One region of the Arthrobacter oryzae genome, then DNA from elsewhere that is predicted to be linked to it. Evidence: predicted binding sites of a transcription regulator. Region 1 holds the regulator's gene; each other region holds the start of a gene.
What was found. The regulator HrcA, encoded in region 1, represses chaperone genes, less so after heat shock. The targets are predictions, from matches to a motif close to TTNGCACTCGNNNNNNNCGAGTGCNAA.
Positions count from the first base shown of each region.

Region 1 (7,760 bases):
GGCCACACTGACTACCTCGCCTTCAACCACGTCAGGCTGGGCACTCCCACTCCCCGCGCAGCGGGCATGGTGGCCCCGGTCTGGATTATCGATCCGCAGGAAGGCGTGGGCGTTGCCGACGGCAGCGTCAAGATCAGCGGACGGAGCACGCTTCCCGGGGCGAAACTTCGGTGGAAGATCCTTAAACTTGCGGGCAGCAGCGACAAGACGGCGTATCTGGGCGGCGAGGTGACGGCGTCGGCGGAACAGAACCAGTCAGGGCTGTTCTCGCTGAACGTCAACCTGGCACCGGGAAACTATGAGATCCGCGTTTCACAGATCGACCCGGGGGCTCCCGACCGGGAGATGAACGTGGACACCCGCAGCTTCAAGGTCGAATAGCGGCTGAGTAGCGATTCTGCCGCCGGCGGTCCGCTGCCGGCGGCCTTTACTACCAGCGGCCCAGGATATCGCTGGCCAGCACTGTCGCCGCAGGACCTGCCGTAGACGACCTGAGCACGTGGTGCCCCAGCAGGGCCGTTACGGCGCCGGCGCCGCAGAGCCTGGTGACTTCCCGCGGACTGATGCCGCCCTCGGGACCCACGATGAGGAGTATTTCGCGGGGCCCCGGGGCCGGGATCCCGCCGTCGCCGTCGCCGTCGCGCCATGACTCCAGGACCCTCCGGAGCGGGCGGACGGCATCCTCGTGGAGGATGATCGCCAGGTCCGCCGCGGAAACCGCTGCCTGCAGCCCGGAACCGTCGACGGCGGCACGCACCTCGGGGATCCACGCCCGCCGCGCCTGTTTGGCCGCGGCAGTCACCACGGACTGCCATTTGGCGTGCGCCTTGGCTGCGCGCTCCCCTTTCCACCGGACGATGGAGCGTTCCGACTGCCACGGGATAATGGCGTCGATCCCCAGCTCGGTGGCGGTTTCAGCGGCGAGTTCGTCGCGGTCCCCTTTTGCCAGCGCCTGGACCAGGACCAGGCGCAGATCCGGGCGCTCCTCCGATTCGAGGACGGAGCATTCCACCGTCAGCTCGCCGTGGCCGACGGCCGCGACGGTACCGGTGAGCCTTTTGCCGGCACCGTCCGCTATGTCAACGGACTCCCCCACGGTGATCCGCTTGACGGTGACCGCATGACGGGCCTCGGCACCCTGCAGGACAAAGTGCGAACCGGGCCCCTGGTCGTCCAGGGCGCCCGGGTTCGCGAAAAAGACCGGATTGCTCACCGCTACAGGTTACCGAGACGGTCCCGCAGTTTGGCGAAGACCCCGCCGCTGGCGGAGAGCTTTCCTTCGGTGTACTGCTCGCCCCGCAGTTTGGCGAGCTGCCGGAGCAGGTCTTCCTGCGCGGCGTCAAGCTTGGCAGGGGTTTCGACCTGCAGGTGGACCTTCAGGTCGCCGCGGCCGTAGCCACGGAGGTGCGTGACTCCGAGCCCGCGCAGGGTGATCACCTCACCGGACTGGGTGCCTGCCTTGACGTCGATCTCCTGCTGGCCGTCAAAGGTATCCAGGCTGAGCTCGGTGCCCAGGGCCGCGGCGGTCATCGGGATGTGCAGGGTCGCGTGGAGGTCGTCGCCGTCGCGGACGTAGGTGGCGTCATTGTTGACCCGGATCTCCACGTACAGGTCGCCGGAGGGGCCGCCGGCAGGTCCGGCTTCGCCCTGGCCGCCAAGCTGGATCCGCGTTCCGGTGGCTACGCCGGCGGGGACCTTGACCGTCAGGGAACGGCGGCTGCGGATGCGGCCCTGTCCGTTGCACTCGTTGCAGGGATCCTTGATGACGGTCCCGAAGCCTTCGCAGGAGCCGCAGGGCGCGGCAGTCATGACCTGGCCCAGGATGGAGCGGACGGCCCGCTGGACCTGGCCGCTGCCGCCGCAGATGTCGCAGCGCACGGGGTGGCTGCCGGGCTGGCAGCAGGAGCCTTCACAGGTGGGGCACGTGACGGCAGTATCCACTTCCAGCTTCTTGTTGACTCCAAAGACGGCGTCGCGGAGGTCGATGCGGACGCTGATGAGGGCATCCTGCCCGCGGCGGACCCGCGATGCCGGGCCGGCCGAGCCGCCCGCACCGAAGAAGGTGTCGAAGATGTCCTGGAAGGCAAAGCCCTGCCCCGAGTAACCGGCGCCGCCGAAACCGTTGTCGGTGCCGTTCTCATTGCCGGTGGTGTCATAGACGCGGCGCTTCTGCGGATCGGACAGCACTTCATAGGCGTGCGTGACGGCCTTGAAGCGGTCCGAGGCATCCTCACCGGGGTTCACGTCCGGGTGCAAGGTGCGCGCAAGCTTTCGGTAGGCCTTCTTGATCTCTTCGCCCGTCGCTTCGGGCGAGACTCCAAGAACGTCGTAGTGGCTGCTCAAAGTTCGTATCTCTTCCTGGTTGTACTGCCTGTAATGCCTTTGGTGTCTATGATGCTGCTGCCGTCCCCCGGAAGCCGGGGCACGGAGGCCCGGGTGGCTGATGTATTACCGTTTACGGCCCGAGGATCCTGGAAAGGTAGCGTGCCACGGCACGGACCGCGGCCATGGTGGTGGGATAGTCCATCCGGGTGGGACCGAGCACGCCCACCTTGGCACTGGAACCGGGGCCGTAGCCCGTGGCCACCACCGAGGCTTCCGCGAGGCCGTCGTACGGATTCTCCCGGCCGATACTGACGGTGACGCCGCGCGGGTCCTGCGCCATCTCGCTGAGGAGGCGGAGCATCACCACCTGCTCCTCGAGGGCTTCGAGGACCGGGCCGATGCTGAGCGGGAAATCAACGTTGGACCGCGCGAGGTTCGCGGTGCCGGCCATGACCATCCGCTCCTCGCGGGTGCTGCTGGCAAGGGAGTCCAGGCCGCGGGCCAGCGCCTGGGCTGCGTGCCGGCGGGAGGGTTCACAGCCGGCGACGACGGCGGGAAGCGCCTGCGGGAGCAGGCTCAGAGGCGTTCCGGCCAGGCTTTTCAGGAACCGTGTCCTGAGTCCTGCGAGGGCCTCGTCGCTGAGCTCCTGTCCGACGTCGATAACCCGCTGCTCGACTTTTCCCGTGTCCGCAATGAGAACGGCAAGGACCTGGCGCGGGGCCAGCAGCACGAATTCGATGTGCCGCACCATGGCCCGGCTAAGGTGCGGATATTGCACCACGGCCACCTGGTTCGTCAGCTGCGACAGCAGCCGCACCGTTCGCTCCAGGACATCGTCCAGGTCTTCCGACCCTTCCAGCAGCGTCTGGATGGCGCGGCGCTCAGCCTGCGACAGGGGCTTGACGGCGGAGATCTGGTCGACGAACAGCCGGTAGCCCTTGTCCGTGGGGATCCGGCCTGCGCTGGTGTGCGGCGCCGTGATCAGGCCCTCGTCTTCCAGCGCTGCCATGTCATTGCGGATGGTGGCGCTGGAGACCCCAAGGTGGTGCCTCTCCACCAGTGCCTTGGAGCCCACAGGTTCGCGGGAATGGACGTAGTCCTCCACGATGGCGCGCAATACTTCAAGCTTGCGTGGTTCGCTCATTCTCCACCTCCGATCGGCTTTCCCGGGCTGCGGCCCCGGTGCGGGGACCAGCGCATCTGCCCGGGCAACAGTTAGCACTCGTCATGTCTAAGTGCTAACCAGTCTAATATGAGTCGCCCCGTTGTTAGCATTGGTACCGCTCCGGGCGAAACTCCGGCGCGAAACAGGACGTGCACGCCGCAAAGCCACAGCCGGCCTGTTCTCTTCCCTTCTTTCACTTTTTCTAGCGCAAGGTTGTGTCTATCCGATGTCGTACCAGAACTGGGGCCCGCAGGACATCACGGCTCCCCGGAAGCCGGAGCTTCCCGAAGTGCCGGTGGAGCGGGGCATGGTGCTGGAGGACGTCCAGTCCGGCTGGGTAGGGGCCGTCACCAGGGTGGAAAAGTCCGGCGGCATGCATGTGGTGGCCCTGGAGGACCGGCGCGGCAAGTCACGCACCTTCCGGCTTGGCTACGGTTTCCTCCTGGAAGGCCTGCCGATCCGGCTGATGCCCCCTGCGCCCCGAGCCCAGGCAGCTTCCGCGGCATCCGGCAGGACGGCGTCAGGTTCCGTGCGGGTGGCCGGCCAGCGTGCGCAGGTGGCCAAAGCCAGCCGCATCTGGGTGGAAGGCAAGCACGACGCCGAACTCGTGGAAAAAGTCTGGGGTGACGACCTCCGCGTGGAGGGCATCGTCGTCGAGCCTTTGCACGGCATTGACGACCTCGCCGCGGCAGTGGCCGCGTTCGGACCCGGCCCCGGCCGGCGGCTGGGTGTGCTCGTGGACCACCTGGTTGCCAATTCCAAGGAATCACGAATCGCTGACGCCGTGATGGCCTCCCCCGGTGCTGCCGGCAACGTGCTGATTGTGGGCCACCCATACGTGGATGTGTGGCAGGCCATCCGTCCGGCCGTCCTCGGCATCGACGCGTGGCCGGTCGTCCCGCGGGGCGTGGACTGGAAGACCGGAATCCTGACGGCCTTCGGCTGGCCGCACGAGACCAAGGAGGACATCGGCCTCGGCTGGCAGAAGCTACTGGGTGCAGTCCGCAGCTACGCGGACCTGGAACCCTCGCTGCTGGGCAGGGTGGAAGAGGTCATCGACTTCCTGACGGTCCCGTAGGGGCAACTTGCACTCCTGACCCAGTATTCTTGATACGGCGGTTGTTGCTTTTGTGGCAGCGTCCGCTTTTCCGGGAACCACCGCACTACTGCAATCCGAAGGACGACACCGTGGCAGAAGACGCACGCGAACAACGGGACAACCAGGCCGGCCATGGCCAGCCCCAGTATCATGGTGTCCCCGCCAATGCCCTGCCGCTGACGGCCAACGAAGACCGGCAATGGGCAACCCTCGCCCACTTCGGCGGCATCCTCGGGTGTGTCCCGTCGCTGTTGATCTACCTTATTTTCAAGGACCGCGGCCCGTTCACGGCGCAGGAATCCAAGGAAGCCCTGAACTTCACCCTGCCACCCACGATCGCCGCCGTCATCTGCAACGTCCTGGTGATGCTTCCTGTGGTGGGCAATATCTTCGCGGTGCTGGCCACACTGATCTGGATCGCCGTGACGTGCTTCTCGGTGGCAGCCGGGATCCACGTAAACCGCGGACAGCCGCACCGCTATGACTACAACCTGCGCTGGATCAAGTAACCAGCCGGAACAGCAATCCGGCCGGATTCAACCGGCCGGGCCGGCCGCCGGCCGGATCCCGCAACTTAGTCGGGCAGGATCCTTCTGACCACGGCGTCCGCGAGGAGCCGCCCCTTCAGGGTGAGGACAAGCCGGCCCCGGAAGGCCGCTGCGGGATCCACCAGGCCATCCGCGATCAGCCCGGCGACGGCGTGCCGTCCGGAGGTTCCCAGCTCGGACACCTCGAGTCCGCTGCTCAGCCTGGCCTCCAGCATCACGCGCTCGACGTTCCGGGTCTCGGCGTCGAGCGTTTCCCTGCCGGCTGCCGGCGATGCCCCGGCGGCGAGCCTGCCCGCGTAGGCGGTGGGGTGCTTCACGTTCCACCAGCGGACTCCGCCGACGTGTGAGTGAGCCCCTGGGCCGATGCCCCACCAGTCGTCCCCGCGCCAGTACGCCAGATTGTGCCGGCACGCCTGCTCCGGCGTGCGGGCCCAGTTACTGACCTCGTACCAGTCCAGGCCGGCGGCGGTGATGAGTTCGTCGGCGAGTTCGTACTTGGCCGCGTGGTCGTCGTCGTCGATTCCGGGAACTTCGCCCCGGCGGATCTGGGCGGCCAGCTTGGTGCCGTCCTCCACGATCAGGGCGTAGGCGCTGATGTGGTCGGGCCCGTACGACAAGGCGGTTTCGAGCGAAAACCGCCAGTCCTCGAGGGACTCGCCAGGCGTGCCGTAGATGAGGTCCAGGCTGACCGCGAGGCCGGCGTCACGTGCCCACTGCACCACCTGCGGCACCCTGCTGGGCGTGTGGGTGCGGTCGAGCACCTTCAGAACGTGCGGGACTGCGGACTGCATCCCGAAGGAAACGCGGGTGAAGCCGGCATCAGCCAGCAGCTGCAGCGACTCGGGTGTGACTGAATCAGGGTTGGCTTCGGTGGTGACTTCGGCCCCGGGCGCCAGCCCCCATTGCGCTATTGAGGCGGTGAGGATGCGGGCCAGGTCCTCCGCGGGCAGCAGTGTGGGCGTGCCGCCGCCGAAAAAGACGGTGCCAAGCTGCCGGGCAGGCAGTCCGCTGGCTTGCAGCGCCCTGGCGGCGAACTCCACCTCGGTGATGGCCGTGGAGGCGTAGGCGTCCTGCGATGCCCCGCCGCCGAGCTCGGTCGCGGTGTAGGTGTTGAAGTCGCAGTAGCCGCAGCGGACGGCACAGAAGGGAATGTGGACGTAGAGTCCGAATCCCCGCTGCGCAGCTCCGTCGGCGGCCTGCTCGGGAAGCAGGCCGTCCGACGGCGCCGGGTCGCCCAGCGGTAAAACGCTAGGCACGGGTGCGGCCTCCGGAAGTTCCGGCCACGGTCATCACTACTTCTTGGCCTTGTCCTTGGATTCGTCCGTGGTGAGCGCTGCGATGAAGGCTTCCTGAGGCACTTCCACACGGCCCACCATCTTCATGCGCTTCTTGCCTTCCTTCTGCTTTTCCAGAAGTTTGCGCTTACGGGTGATGTCACCGCCGTAGCACTTGGCAAGGACATCCTTGCGGATGGCGCGGATGCTTTCACGGGCGATGATCCGGGAACCGATGGCCGCTTGGATGGGCACCTCGAACTGCTGCCGGGGAATGAGCTCACGCAGCTTGGTGGTCATCATCACCCCGTAGGCATAGGCCTTGTCCCGGTGGGTGATGGCGCTGAAGGCGTCCACCTGTTCACCCTGGAGCATGATGTCAACCTTCACAAGGTCAGCAACCTGGTCGCCGTCGGCCTTCCAGTCCAGTGAGCCGTAACCACGGGTCTTGGACTTGAGGATGTCGAAGAAGTCGAAGACGATTTCGGCCAGCGGCAGGCGGTACCGGATTTCCACCCGGTCCTCGGAAAGGTAGTCCATGCCGCCCATCACGCCGCGGCGGCTCTGGCACAGCTCCATGATCGCCCCGACGAACTCGTTCGGCGCGAGGATGGTGGCGGACACCATCGGCTCCCGGACCTCGGCGATCTTGCCGGTGGGGTATTCACTGGGGTTGGTGACATGGACAACCTTCTTGTCCTCCAGGGTCACCTCATATTCCACGTTGGGTGCGGTGGAAATCAGGTCCAGCTTGTACTCGCGTTCGAGGCGTTCACGGGTGATTTCCAGGTGAAGCAGGCCAAGGAAGCCGACTCGGAAGCCGAAGCCCAGCGCGGCCGAGGTCTCCGGTTCGTACACCAGCGCGGCGTCGTTGAGCATCAGCTTCTCCAGCGCATCGCGGAGCACCGGGTAGTCCGTGCCGTCCAGCGGATACAGACCGGAGAAGACCATGGGCTTCGCGTCTGCGTAACCCGGGAGGGATTCCGCGGCAGGCTTGGCAAGGTTGGTGACAGTGTCGCCCACCTTGGACAGGCGGACATCCTTCACGCCCGTGATGAGGTAGCCCACTTCGCCGACCCCGAGGCCCTTGGAAGGCGTGGGCTCCGGGGAACTGACACCGATCTCAAGGAGTTCGTGAGTGGCGCGGGTGGACATCATCTGGATGCGTTCGCGAGGGTGCAGCATGCCGTCGACCACGCGGACGTACGTGACAACACCGCGGTACGTGTCGTAGACCGAGTCAAAGATCATGGCGCGGGCGGGCGCGTTCGGGTCACCCACGGGGGCCGGCAGGTCGCGGACGATCTTGTCCAACAAGACCTCGACTCCCATGCCCGTCTTGCCGGAGA
Region 1 covers NZ_CP132204.1:4,189,908-4,197,667, forward strand. Annotated here, with positions in the region: gene Q8Z05_RS19255 (GerMN domain-containing protein) at 1-381, shown strand, start outside; gene Q8Z05_RS19260 (16S rRNA (uracil(1498)-N(3))-methyltransferase) at 431-1,213, opposite strand; gene dnaJ (molecular chaperone DnaJ) at 1,216-2,343, opposite strand; gene hrcA (heat-inducible transcriptional repressor HrcA) at 2,456-3,469, opposite strand; gene Q8Z05_RS19275 (DUF3097 domain-containing protein) at 3,717-4,568, shown strand; gene Q8Z05_RS19280 (DUF4870 domain-containing protein) at 4,679-5,098, shown strand; gene hemW (radical SAM family heme chaperone HemW) at 5,164-6,393, opposite strand; gene lepA (translation elongation factor 4) at 6,430-7,760, opposite strand, start outside.

Region 2 (7,760 bases), 710 kb from region 1:
CGACCTCCCTTCAGGCGGTCCTTCCCGCCATCGCCCGTGCCAAGCAGGTGATTGCCTTCGGCGACGACAAGATTGCCAGCCCCCGCACTTTCACCGTGGGCGTCGAACGGCTTGCTGCCGGCGAAACCGCCCACCAGGGGGTCGAGAGTGCCTACACAGCGCTGTCCGGCGTGCTGCCCGTCCGGCGGTTGACGTCAGCGTACCGGGCCGTTGACGAAGACCTCGTGCTGCAGCTGAGCAAGAGTTTCTACGACGGCCGCCTCCACAGGCTCCCCGAGGGACAGACGGCCACCGGGCTGGACCGCGCCTTGCTTGTGGAATACCTGCCGGACGGCACCGGCTTGCCGAGCGCCGACCAGGAGGGCGTGGAATCCGCCGTCGCCGAGGTCAACCGCGTGGTGGACCTGGTCTTTGAACATGCCCGACTGCGCCCACGGACCTCCCTGGCAGTGGTCACTGCCAGCCTCCGCCACGCCGCCAGGATTGGCGAGGCCATCCGGCTGCAGCTGCCCAACTACCCGCTGCTGGCAAGTTTCTTCAGTGCCGGGCCCGAATCCTTCCGGGTGGTGGACCTGGAACGGGCCCAGGGGCTGGTCCGCGACCACGTGATCTTCTCCCCGGGCTACGGCCGTACGCCGCACGGCCGTGCGCTCCACAACTTCGGTCCCTTGTCGGCCGAGGGCGGCCGGGCAAAATTCGCCCTGGCCATGACCCGGGCCCGGCGTTCCCTGCACGTGCTTACCTGCTTCAAACCGGAAGACCTGGACGTCAGCCGTCTCAGCCACGGGGCAGCCGACTTCTATGAATTGCTCAACCGCGAAATCGCCGGTAACACCGACCTGGGGACTCCGGCCTCCCGCGCGGCAGCGAGCGAGCAGGCACTCGGGGCCGACCCCCTGGTGGCCGACCTGGGGGATAGGCTGCGTGCCCGCGGTGCCAGGGTCTGGCACCAGTACGACGGCGTGATCGACGTTGCCGCGGCTGCGGATCCGGTGAATTCCATCGGCCAGGATGACGCCGAGATCCCCCGGCCTGTAGCCATTGAGTCCGACGGCACTGAGCAGTACCACCGAATGAGCGTCCGGGAACGGAGCCGGCTCCGGCCGCAGTTGTTGGAACGGCTGGGCTGGCGTTACATGCCGTTGTGGACAATCGAGGTGTTCACCGATCCTTCCGCCTGCGCTGACCGGATCGGCGGTTACCTGGGCTTGGAGAAGCCGGTTGCCGCAGGCTTCTCCTCAACCTCGCAAGCGTACTTCGAGGATGATGTAGACAACCTGACGTTGAACAACGCAGAGCCGGGCGGGACGGACGAGGGCCGCGCGGCCGGCGCTGAAGAAGCGGAAGATATCAAGGAAAAAAGCATGGACACCAACAGCGGAACAGCGGACAGCCAGAGCGCCCCTCACGGCGGGACGGACGATGCGGCGGCCGACGGGCCCCGCCAGGCAGCGGGGGCCGTCGTTCCGGCGGGCGTGCTGCCGAACAAGGCTTCCGAGGATGACCCCAAGCGCTGGGGCGATCACGGGTCGGACTACGACCACGATGCCTGGCTGCAGGAGCAGAAACCACCGCACTGGGGCTGAGCCCGCCCCAGGCAGGCGAGGGGGCCGGATGGTCCGGGTTGGTGCAGCCAGCCCGCTGCGGCTAGCCCTGCGCTCCAACCAGTACGAAGAAGAGCTTGCCCTGGGTCGAGGAGCCGGCGAGGCGGCGCGCCTGGTCAGGATCGGCGGCGACCACTATGAGGCCCTCGGTTTCGCCTGTGCCAAGCCACTGCCCGGTTTGTCCGCCCTGTCCTGATGTCCAGAGGACGGGTACGGAAGCTGCCAGCACTTCTGATTCGGCGGCCTTGCCGTAGTCGGTGCCGTTGGTCATGACAATGTTGACGAGCTGGCCGGGTGCCACCAGCTGGATCGACGACGGATCAGCCATCCTCAACGGCACAGCCGCCGATCCGGGAGGGGCGCCCGCCAGCAGGCCGGGGCCCAGAACCTGTGTATCCGAAAGCAGCTGGCCCTTCCGGAGAGGGGCCGCCAGCTGCTTGCCTTCAAGGGCGGCGGCGTCTGTGAAGGCTCCGGCGGGCATCATCCCGGGCGGCACGCTAACCGGCAATACGTCAGCCCCGGACAGCGCGGTTCCCGCGGGAAGATCCCGCGCCGATGCGAGGGCAGTGACCGTGTGGGCCGGCGCCGGTGTCAGCTGCTGGACGGTGATGCCGGCGGCAGCGCACAAAAGGAGCGCAACAACGAGCCGGCGGTTACGGGTGAGCCACGAAGCGAAGCGCCGGGGGGCGGGCGGTCCGGAACGGCCAGGGCTTCGGGACCGAAAGCTCTGCCTGGGCGACGAAAGTCCGTGGGTGCGGAAGCTGGAGGGCATGTCGTCAGGCTACGGAGGCCGCACGGGGTGCGGACAGCCCGCCGTCGTCCTATGTGGACAACCGCCCTAGGCGGGGAACCGCCCTGCGGCAGCGAATGTGGGGTGTGCTCTCAGCTGGCTGCTGCGGCGGCAGGTGCCGGAGCGGACGCCGGGGCAGGTGAGACGCTGCTGCCCTTGGAATCCCGCGAGTCGGTCCGGTAGAAGCCGGACCCCTTGAAGACGACGCCGACGCTGTTGAACTTCTTGCGCAGGGTTCCCTCGCACTCAGGGCAGGAGGTGAGGGAGCTGTCGGTGAACGACTGCACGATCTCGAAGGCGTGGCTGCAGTCCTTGCAGGCGTATGCATACGTGGGCACTGGAAATCCTCCTCTGGGACAAACGAGCAGGTCCCGTGCTGCCTGGACAAATCCCCGCCGATTTAGTCTCGACAGGTTCCGTCCTTTAGCAGTCGCAGGGCCTGAGTGCCAATTCTATCATCCGCAGACTGCGCGCTTCACATTAGCTTCGTGAGGTGTGACGGCGTGACTGCTACCGGGATCTTGTGGTCGAAGGACTCTGCCGGGATGCTCCCGGCCGGCAGGACTTCGTGGTCAAACACCACCGCAGCAGCAGGCACGGGCAGTCCGTCAGCTTCCAGTCCGGCGAGGAACTTGTCGTAATAGCCGCCGCCCTGGCCGATCCGGTTGCCGGACAGGTCCACGGCTGTGGCAGGAGCGAAGATCCCGGCCGCTTCCTGCATGGTCTCGGTGCCGTGCTGTTCCCCGACGGGTTCATCGATGGGTGCGTAGCTGCTGCGGACGAACCGGGTGGCCGGGGTCCAGTAGACCCACGAGAGGGTGCGGGCAGGTCCGCAGACCGGCAGCAGCACGCGGTGCCCGGTGCTGTGCAGGGCGGCAATGAGCGGCAGCGTGGGAGGCTCGGAACCCACCCCCAGGTACACGGCAAAAGTGCTCCGCTCGCCGGTGGCAACCATGGTGGCCCACTGCAGCCCGTGGCGGGCGATGCCCGCGCCGGCGGCCTCCAGCCCGGCAGCTGACAAAGCGGCACGCCGGAGCCTGTGGGCCGAGCGGATCTCTTCCTTCGACGGCATGAGTGCCCGTCCTTCCATGTCGCGTGGCCCCGCACCAATGGCCCGGTGCAGGCCAGCGTGGCGCGTCAGTGCAATTACCCAATGTTTGGCCCCTGACGCTAGATTAGTCCAGTGACTACCACCAATACTTCCGTCCGCAAGGCTGTCATTCCTGCTGCGGGCCTCGGCACCAGGTTCCTTCCGGCCACCAAGGCCATGCCCAAGGAAATGCTGCCGGTTGTGGACAAACCCGCGATCCAGTATGTGGTCGAGGAAGCGGTCAACGTCGGCCTCACGGACATCCTGATGATCACCGGCCGGAACAAGCGCGCCCTCGAAGACCACTTTGACCGGGTCCCTTCGCTGGAGTCCACCCTTGAAGCCAAAGGCGACACCACCAAGCTCGAAGCCATCCAGGCCGCAAGCAACCTCGGCGACATCCATTACGTCCGCCAGGGCGACCCGATGGGCCTCGGCCACGCAGTGCTGCGGGCCAAGCAGCATGTCGGTTACGAGCCCTTCGCCGTACTGCTTGGCGATGACCTTATCGACGCACGGGACGAACTGCTCAGCAAGATGATCGAAGTGCAGGCCCGGACCGGCGGCTCGGTGGTGGCACTGATTGAAGTGGAGCCCTCCCAGATCAGCGCCTACGGCTGCGCCGACATCGACGAGACAGACATGAACGGCTTCGTGCGGATCCGGAAGCTTGTGGAAAAGCCCGAGGCGGCCGAGGCCCCTTCCAACCTGGCCGTGATCGGCCGCTACGTCCTCCACCCGGCGGTGTTCGATGTCCTCGAACGCACCGAACCGGGCAGGGGCGGGGAAATCCAGCTCACCGATGCCCTCCAGGAACTTGCTGCAGGGGAGGGCGAAGGATACGGCGTCTACGGCGTGGTATTCCGCGGCCGTCGCTACGACACGGGCGATAAGCTCAGCTACCTCAAGGCGTGCGTGCAGCTGGCCTGCGACAGCGACGACCTCGGCCCCGGCCTGCGCGAGTGGCTGCCGGAATTCACTGCCTCCCTGGCCAAGTAACGTCCCGTGCGGGGCAGCATCTGGCCGGTGACGCTGGAATGCGGCGACATTGTGCTGCGCCCCATCCGGTACCGCGACCGCAAGGAATGGATGGCGGTCCGCTCCCGCAACGCCGAATGGCTCGCTCCCTGGGAAGCCTCCAATCCTGCTCCCGGAGGGGCGCTGCCGGACTACCGTCAGATGGTCAGGTCCCTCAATGCGCAGGCTGCTCAGGCCACCGCACTGCCCTTTGTGATCGCAGAACGCACACCTGCCCGGCGCGATCCTGCGATTGTGGGCCAGCTGACGGTGTCGTCCATCGTCTGGGGCTCGGCGATGATGGCGACGCTTGGCTACTGGGTGGACAAGTCCTGTGCCGGGCGGGGGATTGCGCCCACGGCTGTGGCCATGGCCACCGACTACTGCTTCGGCAGCCTTGGGCTGCACCGGATGGAAATCAACATCCGGCCCGAAAACGGGCCCAGCCTCCGGGTGGTGGAGAAGCTGGGGTTCCGGGACGAGGGCTACCGGCCGCGGTTCCTGCACATCAACGGGGAATGGGCGGACCACCGCTCCTTCGCACTGACCTCCGAAGAAGTTCCGGAGGGACTGCTGGCCAGATGGCTGAGGAGCCGCCGGGCCTGAGCCTCCCGGACTGAGCCGGCGGTTTCTGTCCAGCGGGGCCGTTCGGACTTTACCGCGTTGCGTTTCCTGTCATAAGTCCATTGATTTGCCACCTGCCCTGCGACACACCGGAGCTAATGCAAGAGCTGCCGGCCAATTGCTCATACGGTTTTGAATGTGGACTTCCCCCTTAGCAGCTCAGTGATCCTTGTTGTCGCTGTCGCGCTCTGGATTGTGTGGGTGGCCCCCTATGTACTCAGGAACCGCCGGCATCAGCTTCAACACGCAGCAGAGCTGACGTCCGACATCAGCTTTTCCGAACCACCCCCCCAAGCCGGAAACGTCATGAAGATGACCGCCCAGCAGGAGAAACCAATGGAAACCAAGCAGGCCACCGGATCCGCGCAGGCATCCCTGACACCCGCCGCCGGCCCGAAGCCGGCCAAGGCGCGTCCGGGCGCACTGAGGATCCGATACGGACGATGCGCGATCGCCCTGGTGGGCCTGGTTTCCCTGTTGACTGGTGTTGTGGCCGGCGTCCTCCGTATTTTTGGGGTGGGATCGTCCTGGCTGCCTGTTGGCGCCTTCCTGACGGCTGTAGCAGCCGTGGCTCTGCTGCGGCGGCTGGCGGTGCGCGACCGGCGCGCCAGGATGAATGCGGCATTCCGGGCGGCCATGACTGCCCCGCAGCGGCCGATGCGCCCTGCCGGCCCTCGGCCCAGCAGGGGCCCGGTGGTGGATGCCCCGGAGAGCCCGCTTTTTGACGCGGAGGCAGGCAACAAACCGAAAGTGAAGCCGCTGACGGCCCATGAACTGCGTGAAGCGGCCCTCGCCGAGGCGAAGGCCTCCGGGGACACTGCGCTCCGCACCGCCACCGCACCGGGATCGGCGGTCAGCGCGGAATCCAGCTGGGAACCGGTAGACGTTCCCAAACCGACGTACGTCGAAGCTGCCAAAGCGGAACGGGCAGCCCCGGAACCCCTGGACCTGCCTGAGGCGCCGAAAGCCGTAGGCAAGCCGTCCCTCAAACAGGGGCAGGCTGCAGCCCCGGCTGTCAGTGCAGCGGCCCCCAAGACCCTTACCAAGGCCCAGAGCGCCTTAAGCAACCTGGACGACGTCCTGCAGCGCCGCCGCGCCTGACCCGGGAAAAGCAGCCCTGCAGTGAGACATTCGAAGGCTGGCTGGCGAAGCGGGCCGATAGTTTGTAGCCTAGGGACACCGGTTTGCCTGTTTGCGGAGTTACTTCGAGGGAACAGCAGCGGCCCGGGGCTATAGCTCAGTTGGTAGAGCGCTTCGTTCGCATCGAAGAGGTCAGGGGTTCGAATCCCCTTAGCTCCACTGAATAAGCTCCCTGATCAGGCGCCAGCGCCGGATCAGGGAGCTTTCTCTTTGCCGGTCCGGCACAACGCACCCATGAACCACCCCTCGAGAGGACAGCAGCAATGAGCCTTGTCCGGCTGCAAGACGTCAGCGTGCGATTCGATAACACCCGGATACTGCGCGAGGCATACTTCCGCCTGGAAGCGGGCGACCGGGTGGGGCTCATCGGCAAGAACGGTTCAGGCAAGACCACGATGCTCCAGCTGATCCTTGACCGGATAACGCCGGAGTCCGGCACCGTGACGGTGGAGCCCGGAACCAGGATCGGCTACTTCTCGCAGTTCTCCGAACTGAACGGGGAGTCAACCATTACCGAGGTCCTCGACGCGCTGTTCTCGGAAATCAAAGCTGTCGAGGCGGAACTGGCGTCCATTGACACGGCCATCGCCGGTGACCCTGAGGGAGACGAACTTGACCGGCTGATCGAACGCCAGGCCGGTCTGTTCGAAGACATGGACCGCCTCGACGGCTGGGACTATCCCCGCAGGATTGACAAAGTCCTGACGACGCTCGGCTTCAGCGGTGCCCACCGGGTGTGCGCCATCGACGAGCTGTCCGGTGGCTGGCGCAACCGGGCTGCGCTGGCAAAAATCCTCCTGGAGGACCCGGACGTGCTGCTTCTCGATGAGCCCACCAACTTCCTGGACGTAGCCGGCGTCGAGTGGCTGGAAAGCTGGTTCCGCGACTTCAAAGGTGCCGCGGTCATCGTTTCGCACGACCGGAAGTTCCTTGACGCCGTCGTCACCAGAATCATCGAAGTGGAGAATTTCCACCTGCACGAATACCCGGGCAACTTCGGTGAATACATCGTGCAGAAGCAGTTCCGGCTCAAATCCCTCGAGCAGCAGTTTGTGCATGAATCCGAACTCCTGGCATTTGAGGCTGAGGGCATCGCCGACCGTCGCGAGGCTGCCAAAGCCGCCAGCCGCGGGCTCGGAAACCAGCTGGCAAAGATCAAGAAATCCCGCACGCCCAGGCCGGTGGACCAGATCGTCACCGAGATCTATGGCGGACTGCACGTCAAGGACGTCCTCTGCCGGGTGGAGGGGCTGTGGAAATCCTACGGGGACAAGGCACTCTTCAAAGACCTTGGCTTCGAGATCAGGCGAGGGAACCGGATCGTTGTGCTGGGCTCGAACGGCAGCGGCAAATCCACCCTCCTGAAAGTGCTGACGGGCGAGGAAGACGCAGACGCCGGCGTTGTCTCTTGGGCGAAAGGCCCCGGTTTCGTCTCCTACAACCGGATGCTCGAAGAGCTCGACGACGCCGACACGGTTTCGCACGCAGTCAATGC
Region 2 covers NZ_CP132204.1:252,533-260,292, reverse strand. Annotated here, with positions in the region: gene Q8Z05_RS01190 (AAA family ATPase) at 1-1,586, shown strand, start outside; gene cpaB (Flp pilus assembly protein CpaB) at 1,648-2,376, opposite strand; gene Q8Z05_RS01180 (FmdB family zinc ribbon protein) at 2,487-2,732, opposite strand; gene Q8Z05_RS01175 (5-formyltetrahydrofolate cyclo-ligase) at 2,870-3,466, opposite strand; gene galU (UTP--glucose-1-phosphate uridylyltransferase GalU) at 3,578-4,483, shown strand; gene Q8Z05_RS01165 (GNAT family N-acetyltransferase) at 4,490-5,107, shown strand; gene Q8Z05_RS01160 (hypothetical protein) at 5,462-6,226, shown strand; tRNA gene Q8Z05_RS01155 (tRNA-Ala) at 6,352-6,424, shown strand; gene Q8Z05_RS01150 (ABC-F family ATP-binding cassette domain-containing protein) at 6,529-7,760, shown strand, end outside.
Region 2: Q8Z05_RS01180 (FmdB family zinc ribbon protein) is a predicted target of HrcA. The motif match lies at 2,818-2,844, and genes of this name have one in related genera.

Region 3 (7,760 bases), 1.6 Mb from region 1:
TCGTCGGCAGCCTCGTTCAAATCATGGCCGGCATGGCCGCGGACCCACTCAAACCGGTATGTGCGGCCGCTCAAGGCCTGGTCGATTTCCCGCAGGAGCTCCACGTTCAGGACGGGCTTGCCGTCGGCCTTCCGCCAGCCCTTGCGCTTCCAGCCGGGCATCCACTTGGTCACTGAGTTGATGACGTACTGGCTGTCGCACAGGATATGGAGCTCCTCCTCAGCAAGGTGCTCCGTGCAACGGAAGAGATCCAGCACGGCCATCAGCTCGCCCTGGTTATTGGTGCCGTGCGGCCAGCCGCCCGCCCGCCAGCAATCGTCGTTCACGTACCAGGCCCATCCGGCCGGACCGGGGTTTCCTAAAGCCGAACCGTCGGCTGCTGCAGTAATCGTCACCGCACTATCCTGCCAGACGGGCCCGGCATTGTGGTTTGCCTTGTCCGCGGCAGCGTTTCCTGCAACGCGCCGGAAAACGCTTACCCGGAATCGTTGACACCCGGAAAGCGCGCGTGCAAGAATCGGAACTCGCAGCCAGAAAGCGTTTTCTCATCTCGGCTCCCTTGCACGTTTTGTAAGTCCGCTTTGCAGCTCACTGCGCGGTTTTCGGCCGTGCCAGACCATTTCAACCGGCAGTACACAGGAAGGCGTATCAATGAAGATCTCGTCCGGAAGCAGGCTACGACTGAAGATAGGAGCCACCGCCGCTGCCCTTGCATTGCTCGTCACGGGATGCGCGGGGTCAGCAGGCTCCGGCGGAGACAAGGAAGTCACCTTGACCTTCGCCTGGTGGGGCAACGAATACCTCAATGCCCAGACCCAGAAGGTCATTGAGGCGTTCGAGGCAGAGCACCCGAACATCAAGATCAAGGCGGCGCCCGGGGAATGGGGAGGGTACTGGGACAAACTGGCAACCACCACAGCGGCCAATGATGCGCCGGACGTGATCCAGATGGATCAAAAGTACATCGCCGAGTACGGGGGCCGCGGCGCCCTTCTGGACCTGGCCAAGCAGGACGGCATCGACCTTTCCAAAATGGACAAGGAACAGCTCGCCTCCGGCCAGTACGACGACGCCCAGTACGGCCTCAGCACCGGCAAGAACGCCTACGTGATCATGGCTAACACCAAGGTGTTCGAGGCCGCCGACGTCCCGTTGCCCGATGACTCCACTTGGACCTGGGACGACTTCAACAGCATCGCTACGAAGCTCACGGAGTCCGGCGGGGGCTCCACCTATGGCGCCGCCTATGGCAGCAACGAAGCCGACCTCATCATCTGGCTTCGGCAGCACGGCGAGAACCTGTACTCGCCGGACGGCAAACTGGACTTCGACACGGCGACTGCGGCGTCGTTCTGGGAGCGATTGAAGAAGCAGCGCGATTCGAAAGCGAGCCCGCCGGCGAGCGTCGCAACCGAGGACGCCGGAGCGGGACTGGAAGAGAGCTTGTTCGGCACCAACCGGATCGGCATGGCCTGGTGGTGGACCAACCAGCTCGGGTCTCTGGAGACCACCACGGGAAGCAGCATCAGGATGCTTCGCGCCCCGAGCACGGACGGGCGGGCCGCAGACAACGGCATGTATTACAAACCCACCATGTTCTGGTCGGCGTCGTCGAGGTCGAAAAACCCGGAGGCAGCGGCAACGTTCATCAACTACCTGGCAAACAGCCCCGCCGCGGGAGCCATCCTGATGACCGACCGCGGCATCCCTGCCAACTCAGAAGTTCTCGCGGACATCACGCCCAAGCTCAAAGCGGCTGACACCACCGTGGTCGGCTTCCTCCAGGACATCAACCCCGACATGGCCGAGGCACCCCCTGTGCCGCCGGTCGGATCGGGCAGCGTGCAGAACGTCATCAAGCGCTACACCGACGAGGTCCTTTACGACCGCAAGTCGCCTTCCGCCGCCGCGGAGGAGTTCAAGAAGGAGGTTGAAGGGATGCTGGCCTCCGCCCGCAAATAGTCCCGGGCCTTCCTGCTGCAACAAAAGTGCGGCCCCCTCGAATCGAGGGAGCCGCACTTTTTGCGCGTTAGCGAGGTTGGGAGGATTAGAACCCGCCCATGCCGCCCATCTCGTCGCCGCCACCCATGGCCGGAGCGTTCTTCTCCGGCTTGTCGGCCACTACGGCCTCGGTGGTGAGGAACAGGCCCGCGATGGATGCAGCGTTCTGCAGGGCAGAGCGCGTGACCTTGACGGGGTCGTTGATGCCGGCAGCCAGCAGGTCAACGTACTGTCCGGTTGCAGCGTTCAGGCCGTGGCCTGCGGGCAGGCCGCGGACCTTGTCCACAACAACGCCCGGCTCGAGGCCGGCGTTGAAGGCGATCTGCTTCAGCGGTGCGTCGATGGCAACGCGGACGATGTTAGCGCCCGTTGCTTCGTCGCCTTCGAGCTGCAGGTTGGCGAATGCCTTGGCACCGGCCTGGATCAGGGCAACGCCGCCACCGGCAACGATGCCTTCTTCAACAGCAGCCTTCGCGTTGCGGACAGCGTCCTCAATGCGGTGCTTGCGTTCCTTGAGCTCGACTTCGGTAGCGGCACCGGCCTTGATGACTGCAACGCCGCCGGCCAGCTTGGCCAGGCGTTCCTGCAGCTTCTCGCGGTCGTAGTCCGAATCGGAGTTCTCGATCTCGGCGCGGATCTGGGAAACGCGGCCGGCGATCTGGTCGGCGTCGCCTGCACCCTCGACGATGGTGGTCTCGTCCTTGGTGACAACAACCTTGCGTGCCCTGCCCAGGAGTTCCAGGCCGGCGGTCTCAAGCTTGAGGCCGACTTCCTCGGAGATGACCTGGCCGCCGGTGAGGATGGCGATGTCGGCGAGCTGTGCCTTGCGGCGGTCGCCGAAGCCCGGAGCCTTGACGGCGACGGACTTGAAGGTGCCGCGGATCTTGTTGACGATCAGGGTGGCCAGGGCCTCGCCCTCGATGTCTTCGGCAATGATCAGCAGCGGCTTGGAAGACTGCATGACCTTTTCGAGGACAGCTACGAGTTCCTTGACGTTGGAGATCTTCGAGTTGACGATCAGGATGTACGGATCCTCAAGGACCGTTTCCTGACGCTCAGCATCGGTGACGAAGTAAGCGGAGATGTAGCCCTTGTCGAAGCGCATGCCTTCGGTGAGCTCAAGCTCGAGTCCGAAAGTGTTGGACTCCTCGACGGTGATGACACCTTCCTTGCCGACCTTGTCCAGCGCCTCAGCGATCAGCGCGCCGATTTCGTCGTCACCGGCGGAAATGGATGCCGTGGCAGCGATCTCTTCCTTGGTTTCGATTTCCTTGGCGGACGCGAGCAGTTCGGTGGTGACGGCTTCAACAGCCTTCTCGATACCGCGCTTCAGGGACAGCGGATCAGCGCCGGCCGCGACGTTGCGCAGGCCTTCCTTGACCAGGGCCTGTGCGAGCACGGTGGCCGTGGTGGTGCCGTCGCCAGCGACGTCATCCGTCTTCTTGGCAACTTCCTTGACCAGCTCGGCGCCGATCTTCTCGTAAGGATCGTCCAGCTCGATCTCCTTGGCGATGGAAACACCATCGTTGGTGATCGTGGGGGCGCCCCACTTCTTTTCGAGGACGACGTTGCGTCCACGCGGGCCGAGGGTGACCTTGACGGCGTCGGCGAGGATGTTCAGGCCCCGCTCAAGACCGCGGCGTGCCTCTTCATCAAATGCAATGATCTTGGCCATAACGGCAGTAGTCCTTTCGGGACAGTCGTGAAGAATGAACCTTCACTGCGGTGCCCGCGACGGACGACCCTTCACCGGCGGCCTCTGTATGCCGCGCGGATGGGATCTCACCCCAGCAAGGTATTTCTTTCGCTCCTGGTCCTTCCCGCTCTCCGCAGCCGGCCGGAACCGGGCGTCGAATTAGCAGTCAGTCCGTGGGAGTGCTAAATCAATAATTAGCACTCCCCCGGGGAGAGTGCAAGCAGGGATTGCGCGGAAAGCCCTCCTGCGGCCCGCACTACGCTAGGAGCGATCAGCCGCCGGCACGGGCGGACGTTTCACTTCCGCTCATCCGGGCCCTGTTGTCTGCGCCGTAGCTGAACACCATGTAGTTGGCGGCGGTGATATCGCCGTTGGTATCGAAGCTGATCGGCCCGGACTCGCCGTCGTAATCCGCCGGGTTGCCGGCCCTGATGGCGTCGGCACATTCTTTGTAGGTCTTGCACGGCTGGACAGTTCCCTTGTCGACACCGCCGGGGCCGCGCTGTCCGGAGACCGCAACCAGTTGCGCGGCAATGGACGAGCCCGCGTCGTCCTGCGCCGCGGCCGCTGCGATGGCAGCCAGGTTCACGGCATCATATGCTTCCCCGGCAAACGTCATGTCCTTGAGTCCGGGATCAACCGCCACCAGCTCGCCCTGGAAGTGCGCCGACGGGAACATGCCCGGCAGGATGCCGCGGGTACCCTCGAGGGCCTTGGATCCGAGGGCCGATCCGTACTGGTTGATCGCACCGTCACTGAGGATCAGTTTGCTGCCGGCCAGCCCCGCGTTGTTGAGTTCGGCTATGGCGCCCTGGGCTCCGGCGCGGGCCACCAGGACGACGGCGTCTGGGCCTGCGGCTTTGGCAGCTGCAGCCGCCTGCTGCGCCTGGCCGGACGTGAAGGCGGCCTCTGCCACGGTCCCAAGGCCGGCTGCTTTCGCCGCGGCGGCGACGGCAACTGAAACGTCCTTGCCGTAGGTGTCGTCCTCGTGCAGGATGGCGATTGTCCGGGCCCCGCTGTCCTTGGCCAGCTTGACCAGCACGGGAGCCTGGGCAACGTCCGCCGCCGACGTGCGGAAGTAATATCCGCCGCTCCGGTACCTGGTCAGTCCGTGCGCCGTGTTTGCCGGAGAGATGATGGCCACCTTGGCCCGCGACAGGACATCGATTGCCCCCGGGGCCCGGCTGGAGTCAGTCGGGCCGATGACGACATCCGCCTTGGCCGCCACGAGCTCCTTCGCCTGGGCGGTTGCGTCCTCGCTGATGTTCTCGGGCAGGAGTTCCACCGGCCGCCCTTTGTGGCCCCCTGCGGCGTTGATCTCCTGGACCGCCAGTTTGGCCGCGGCAAGCTGCGCGGAGTTGAGGAACGACTGCTTCCCGGTGTTATCCAGCATCAGCCCTATACGCAGCGTGCCGTCGCCGCCGGCGTCCACGGCATCAACCCGGACGTTGCCGCTCGGACCGGAGCAGCCAGCAAGCACGAGCGCCGTTCCGGCCGCAAGAACCAGCGTTGCGGATATCCGAAGCCGGGGCCGAACAGGGCGGGCGGGGATGCCTGTGCCATGCATTGCCGCGGTGGAGAGCATCAGGCCGGCCGGACGTTTTCTGCCTGCGGACCCTTCTCGCCTTCGCCGACTTCGAACTGCACCCGCTGTCCTTCGTCGAGGGCGCGGTAGCCCTCGCCTTCGATGGCCGACCAGTGCACGAAGACGTCGTCTCCGGAGGCGTCAACGGTAATGAAGCCATAGCCTTTTTCGGCATTGAACCATTTGACGGTTCCCGTTGCCATGTTGCCCACTTTCCGGTTGCTTTGATCGGCCCACGTCACTGTGCGCCGTTGGGACGGTCCGCTGTGGTGCGGCATCCGGAATCACTGTAGCCATTGCCGTTTGCCGGGTGCAGGACCGAGGCCTGCGCGCCACCAATAGTTATTCAGGCGTAACCGAATTCCCTTACTGGAACCCGGGCCCGAGGACCACGACCACCGGCTGCTGGAACTCGGCGGAGTCCACCAGCGAGGTGATGCTCAGGAGCTCCCCCAGCGCCTCGGCGTTCGCTTTTTGCCCAGCGCCGCTGTAGTAGATCACGGAGGACTGCTGCGGCATTCCGCCCCAGTTGCCCACCGGGCCCAGGGTCCAGCCCTCGCCTGCCACGGTGCTGCTCACACGGCCGGCAAGCCCCGCTGTGGTGGTCCCGTTGTAGACCGCCACGGCCTGGGTCTTATCGACGGCTTGCGCCTCGGCAGGAACTTCCGAGGGTGAGCTGCCGGCTGACGGCGTCTCGCTGGCGGAGGGCACGGCGCTCGGGTCTGCGCTGGGTTCGGCACCCGGGGACGCCGTGCCTTGGGGCGTCTCCGCGGAAGCCGAAGGGCTGCTGAGCGCTGACCCTGCCGCCATCAGCGGGCTGCCGGAAGGAGTAATTCCCAGCTTCGGCAGGAAAAGGAAGGCAACCAGTCCGATGGCGAGCGCCACAACGCCGACGGCCAGGATCGGACCCAGCCTGCGCCGGGAGGATTCGGAGGCGACCCGGTGTACACCCTGTCGTGAGGAGGTCTCCGGGACCCTGTCGAATTCATCCCGAGCGTATTTGGTCATGGTAAAACGATGTCCTTGTTGGTTCTCGCTGGTTGCCCGGCCCTGACTGTTAAGCGTCAGAACCCAAACGGCGCGCCGTGCGTGCCCGTTGGCGTGACGTACGTAGTCTACGCAATCTCTTCACGAGCATGGGGTCGTGGGCCAGGGCGTCCTCGGTGTCAATCAGAGTGTTGAGGATCTGGTAGTAGTGCGTGGCGGAGAGGTCGAACAGCTCCCGAATCGCCTGCTCCTTGGCCCCTGCATACTTCCACCACTGCCGTTCGAGCGCCAGCATTTGCTGGTCCCGCCCGCTCAGCCTGGAGCCCGGCTGCGGTGCGGGCAGGGAGTATGCCATCCCCGCATTTTCGCTGCCTATGCCCGCCAGTGAGAGGTCATCGCGCACTGGTTCGGCCACGGCAAAATCCTTCACTTGATCCGGTCAAAGTCACTTTCCATGGTACGGGCGAATAACACGCCTGTCATTTACGCCCGGTGACATGCCCTTGTGAGGCGGCACAACTGACTTTTGCCGGCGCCTCGCTCGTTCCTCGCTGAGACGGCGCCTACGCAAAAGCCAGTGCCGCCCGCCAGCTTCCACAGCACACCCCTGCGAGAATGGACTCGTGTTTGATTCTGAAGCCTTGTTCGAGCTGAAGCCTGCCGTTGAGGCGGTGGGATTCGCTGAGATGGCGGGCCTGCCGATGGACCGCCTGATGGCGGCAGACTGGGCCGCCGCGCTGGCTCCTGTCGAGGCAGAGCTGCGCAGCGTTCTGGAGTACCTTGCCGCTGAAGTGGCGGCCGGGCACCAGGTGCTGCCGTCGCCGTCGAACGTCCTGCGCGCCTTTCAACGGCCGCTGGCCGCCGTCAAGGTCCTCATCGTGGGCCAGGATCCTTACCCGACGCCGGGCCACCCCATCGGACTGTCATTCGCAGTGGAGGGGCACACCAGGCCCATTCCGCGCAGCCTCGCAAACATCTACAAGGAACTCGAATCCGACCTCGGCCTTCCGGCGCGCGTCCACGGGGACCTCACCCGGTGGGCGGACCAAGGCGTGCTCCTGCTGAACCGGGTCCTGACAGTCCGCGCCGGGGCCGCAGGATCGCACCGCGGCAAGGGCTGGGAAGCAATCACGACGGCGGCGATCGCCGCCGTCGCCGGGCGCCGTGCTGCCGACGGCAATCCGGCGCCCCTGGTGGCCGTGTTGTGGGGCAAGGATGCCGAGAGTGTCCGGCCGCTTCTTGGAAACACTCCGGTGCTCACCAGCGCACATCCCAGCCCGTTATCCGCCGCGCGCGGATTCTTTGGATCGCGCCCGTTTAGCAAGGCGAACCAGGTGCTCCGTTCACAGGGTTCGGAGCCCGTCAACTGGGAGCTTCCCCCGGTTTCTTAGCCTAGGCTTACTTCCATGACTTCCCTCCCTGCCGCCACGTCAGCAAGCCGAAAATCACGTCCCCAGACGAACCTCACGGTCCTGCGGCGCGAGGAGCTCT
Region 3 covers NZ_CP132204.1:2,569,346-2,577,105, reverse strand. Annotated here, with positions in the region: gene Q8Z05_RS11875 (ribonuclease HI family protein) at 1-395, opposite strand, end outside; gene Q8Z05_RS11870 (ABC transporter substrate-binding protein) at 652-1,962, shown strand; gene groL (chaperonin GroEL) at 2,048-3,676, opposite strand; gene Q8Z05_RS11860 (ABC transporter substrate-binding protein) at 3,969-5,282, opposite strand; gene Q8Z05_RS11855 (cold-shock protein) at 5,282-5,485, opposite strand; gene Q8Z05_RS11850 (LytR C-terminal domain-containing protein) at 5,649-6,290, opposite strand; gene Q8Z05_RS11845 (DUF3263 domain-containing protein) at 6,340-6,624, opposite strand; gene Q8Z05_RS11840 (uracil-DNA glycosylase) at 6,893-7,660, shown strand; gene Q8Z05_RS11835 (siderophore-interacting protein) at 7,676-7,760, shown strand, end outside.
Region 3: groL (chaperonin GroEL) is a predicted target of HrcA. The motif match lies at 3,857-3,883, and genes of this name have one in related genera.